Regions from separate parts of the Enterobacter sp. AC1 genome, predicted to be linked through region 2. Evidence: predicted binding sites of a transcription regulator. Region 2 holds the regulator's gene; the other holds the start of a gene.

Region 1 (2,202 bases), on a different contig from region 2:
CCGGAATGCCCGCCACTTGCTGCGCCAGTGGGGGGGGCAGCGCGCCCGATCCCGCCACGATTTTGCCCAGGTCGCCCGCGTAACGCTCGATCTTCGCTTTGGCATACACGGCGTCAAAGCCAACGCCAAAGCTCCAGTGGTTGTCCAGACGGTAAGCACCGCTCAGGTTCAGGTTCAGGGTTTCCAGGTCGGTTTTACCGCCAAACGCCCCAGCGGCATAGTTATCACTAAACTCGGTCGCTAAACCGTAGTTAGAGGTGACGGAGGCACCCCAGCCAAACTGGTCGTTAATAGGTGCAACGAAGTGCAGGTTTGGCACCCATGCCGTTGGCGCGATGTTGTCCGCATTCAGGCTGGCGCCCGTCGGAGAACGACCTGAAATATCAACGCCTGGATCGACAAAAATAGCACCAGCAGAGAAGGTAGGACGATCGAACATCATGATCAGCGCAGGGTTACGACTCGCGTTACCCGCGTCATCCGCAATCGCACCTTCCCCGGAATATGCACGGCCAAGGCCAGAGGAAGAAAATTCGTTTAACTGAAAGCCCGCTGACCAGGCGGAAGTAGAGACGATTGCCACTGCGACTGCCAGCGCAGTTTTGTTGAACAGGGTTTTCTGGCTCATGACCATAACCTCATTGAGTTATTTTTATTCAATAATTGTTACATACCGTAACAGGAGCGCGAAGTGTAGGGTCTGAGGTATGACATACAAATCAGACCAGTGGCGTGAGTATAGGTCTGACCAGCTAGAATGTTGCAAGTTTGTTTATTAATATTTTCAAACATGTTTCTTGAAACGAGATCTGGTTGGCAAAATTGTGACCATCGCGACTCACCCAAAAGGGTGGTTTTTGTTTTAGATCATTTTTTAGTGTGATATTGGTCACTTATCCGCTTTTACGCCATTAACGGCTGGAGAGAGCCAGCGCCGGGGCGTAAAATATCAGCATCGTGTTTATCTCGCGCGCTGCGCGAATACAGAGGAAATTGAGCTATGAGTAAATGCAGTGCTGATGAAACCCCGGTTTGCTGCTGTATGGATGTTGGGACCATCATGGACAACACCGATTGCACCGCCTCTTACAGCCGCGTATTCACCAACCGTGCCGAAGCGGAAGAGACCCTGGCTGCGCTGAGTAAGCGCGCGCGTGATGTTGAATCCGATCCGTGCGAAATCAAGTCTACCTTCACCGAAGTGGATGGCGGCGTGAAGCTGGACATCGATTTTGTCTTCGCCTGCGAAGCCGAAACGCTGATTTTCCAGTTAGGCCTGCGTTAATCTCTGCGGCCTGATGCCCTCACCCCCAGCCCTCTCCCACGGGAGAGGGTGCAAACACTAAAAACGGTAACCTATGGGTTACCGTTTTGCTTTTACCTCGGGGCATTTTTCTTTTTCTTCTCTGTGTTTTAGCTCGCACTTTTTCGTTTCCCCGATTGGCTGAATGTAAAAAAATGGTTAAGACTATTATCAGGTCAGACCACTTTATGTTTGAGTTAATTTTTTACAGGGGAGTGTTATGAGTCAGGCATTACCGCTTATTACCCGTCAGGGCGATCGCATTGCCATCGTCAGCGGATTGCGCACGCCATTTGCGCGTCAGGCAACGGCGTTTCATGGCATACCGGCCGTCGACCTCGGGAAAATGGTAGTGGGAGAGATGCTGGCTCGCAGCGAAATTCCGCCTGAAGTCATCGAACAGCTGGTTTTCGGCCAGGTTGTGCAGATGCCGGAAGCGCCCAATATTGCGCGGGAAATCGTTCTCGGTACCGGAATGAACGTTCATACCGATGCCTATAGCGTCAGTCGCGCCTGTGCGACCAGTTTCCAGGCCGTTGCTAACGTCGCAGAAAGCCTGATGGCGGGTACTATCCGCGCCGGGATTGCAGGTGGGGCGGATTCCTCTTCGGTACTGCCTATTGGCGTCAGCAAAAAGCTGGCGCGCATCCTGGTGGATGCCAACAAAGCCCGCACGACGGGGCAGAAACTCAAACTCTTCTCGCGTTTACGCCTGCGCGACCTGATGCCTGTGCCACCTGCCGTCGCGGAATACTCTACCGGCCTGCGCATGGGAGATACCGCTGAGCAGATGGCCAAAACGTACGGCATCACCCGCGAACAGCAGGATGCCCTGGCGCATCGTTCACATCAGCTTGCGGTAAAAGCCTGGTCGGAAGGCAAGCTGACCGACGAGGTCA
Region 2 (2,202 bases):
TCCGCCTGCCGCCATCAGCACCATTTCCATTGGACTTGGCGCTTTGTCGCCGGAGTTACCATCCATCAAAATCTGGTGTCCTGACGCGGACTCGCCCAGGAACGTTAAACCCTCAACCCACTTCACGCGCGCTTGCATATTTTTGAACTCCAACGTTGCATTTTTGGTGACAGATTACGCGTGCGTTACATTTCTCGCAATGGAAGGCGACCTGCATCATGCTGAAGCGAGACACCAGGAGACACGCGGCGAAAGCTATGCTAAAACACTCAGGATGCTACAGTAATACATTGACGTTACACGTGTATGCAGAGGACATCAAACTTTACTGGCTGCGAAACGTTACGGTAGCCGACTTCCCAGGGTATGGGTAAGAATTCGATTGCAACCCCAGAGTCCGGATGCATCTGATGACTCTGGTGACAGCTTATAACAGAGGATAACAGCGCATGGTGCTTGGCAAACCGCAAACAGACCCGACTCTCGAATGGTTCTTGTCTCATTGCCACATTCATAAGTACCCATCGAAGAGCACGCTGATTCACCAGGGTGAAAAAGCGGAAACGTTGTATTACATCGTTAAAGGCTCGGTGGCAGTGCTGATCAAAGATGAAGAAGGGAAAGAGATGATCCTTTCTTATCTGAACCAGGGCGATTTCATCGGTGAACTGGGCCTGTTTGAAGAGGGCCAGGAACGTAGCGCCTGGGTTCGTGCAAAGACAGCATGTGAAGTGGCTGAAATTTCTTACAAGAAGTTCCGTCAGCTGATTCAGGTTAACCCTGACATCCTGATGCGTCTTTCTTCCCAGATGGCGCGCCGTCTGCAGGTCACCTCTGAGAAAGTGGGTAACCTCGCCTTCCTGGACGTGACTGGCCGTATTGCACAAACGCTGCTGAACCTGGCGAAACAGCCAGACGCAATGACCCACCCGGACGGCATGCAAATTAAAATTACCCGTCAGGAAATTGGTCAGATCGTCGGTTGTTCCCGTGAGACAGTGGGCCGTATCCTGAAAATGCTGGAAGATCAAAACCTGATCTCCGCCCACGGTAAAACCATCGTGGTCTACGGAACGCGTTAATTCCGCTTAAACGGCGTGTCACCCCAGGGTGTCACGCCGTTTTTGTCTCTACTCCCCATGTGGCGCAGGCTGATCTATCACCCGGAAGTTAACTACGCACTGCGACAAACGCTGGTGTTGTGTCTTCCCGTGGCCGTGGGCCTGATCCTCGGACACCTTCAGCAAGGCCTGCTGTTTTCTCTCGTGCCCGCCTGCTGCAACATCGCCGGTCTGGACACGCCGCATAAGCGCTTCTTCAAACGCCTGACTATTGGCGGCTGCCTGTTCGCAGGCTGTAGCCTCGCCGTGCAGCTTCTGCTTGCCCGGGACATCCCGCTGCCGCTGATCCTGACCGTGCTGGCCATGACCCTCGGCGTCACCGCCGAAATCAGCTCGCTGCACGCCCGCCTGCTTCCCGCCTCGCTAATTGCGGCCATTTTCACGCTGAGCCTCGCCGGGAATATGCCGGTGTGGGAGCCGCTGCTGATCTACGCTCTGGGGACGCTGTGGTACGGGCTGTTCAACTGGTTCTGGTTCTGGCTGTGGCGCGAACAGCCGCTGCGCGAATCCCTGAGCCTGCTCTATGTGCAGCTGGCGGATTACTGCGAAGCCAAATACACCCTGCTCACCCAGCATACCGATCCGGAAAAATCCTTGCCGCCGCTGCTGACGCGCCAGCAAAAGGTGGTGGATCTGATAAGCCAGTGCTATCAGCAGCTGCATATGCTCGCCGCCAACAAGAATCACGAATACAAACGGCTGCTGCGCACCTTCCAGGTCGGGCTGGACCTGCAGGAACATATCTCCGTTAGCCTTCACCACCCGCAGGAGGTGCAAAAGCTGGTCGAGCGCAGCCACGCCGAAGCGGTGATCCGCTGGAACGCGCAGACCGTATCGGCACGTCTGCGGGTCCTGGCTGACGACATTCTCTACCACCGCTACCCCACGCGCTTTAACATGGAAAAACAGCTCGGCGCGCTGGAGAAAATCGCCCGCCAGCATCCGGATAACCCGGTTGGCCAGTTTGCCGCCTGGCACTTCAGCCGCATCGCCCGCGTGCTGCGAACTCAGCGCCCGCTTTATCCTCGCGATCTAATGGCGGATAAGCAAAAGCGGCTGCCGTTATTGCCCGCGCTCAGAA

Evidence for each region. The regulator CRP, encoded in region 2, controls carbon source genes, mostly activating them, when cyclic AMP is high. The targets are predictions, from matches to a motif close to ATGTGANNNNNNTCACAT.
Region 1: the regulator CRP is predicted to act here: its motif matches at 878-895, upstream of M2433_RS12140 (YfcZ/YiiS family protein).

What each region holds. Positions count from the first base shown of each region.
Region 1 is NZ_JBNDIZ010000003.1:513,776-515,977, reverse strand. Features, by position in the region: gene fadL (long-chain fatty acid transporter FadL) at 1-628, opposite strand, end outside; gene M2433_RS12140 (YfcZ/YiiS family protein) at 1,001-1,285, shown strand; gene fadI (acetyl-CoA C-acyltransferase FadI) at 1,524-2,202, shown strand, end outside.
Region 2 is NZ_JBNDIZ010000008.1:50,493-52,694, forward strand. Features, by position in the region: gene M2433_RS19785 (OsmC family protein) at 1-138, opposite strand, end outside; gene crp (cAMP-activated global transcriptional regulator CRP) at 450-1,082, shown strand; gene M2433_RS19795 (YccS/YhfK family putative transporter) at 1,140-2,202, shown strand, end outside.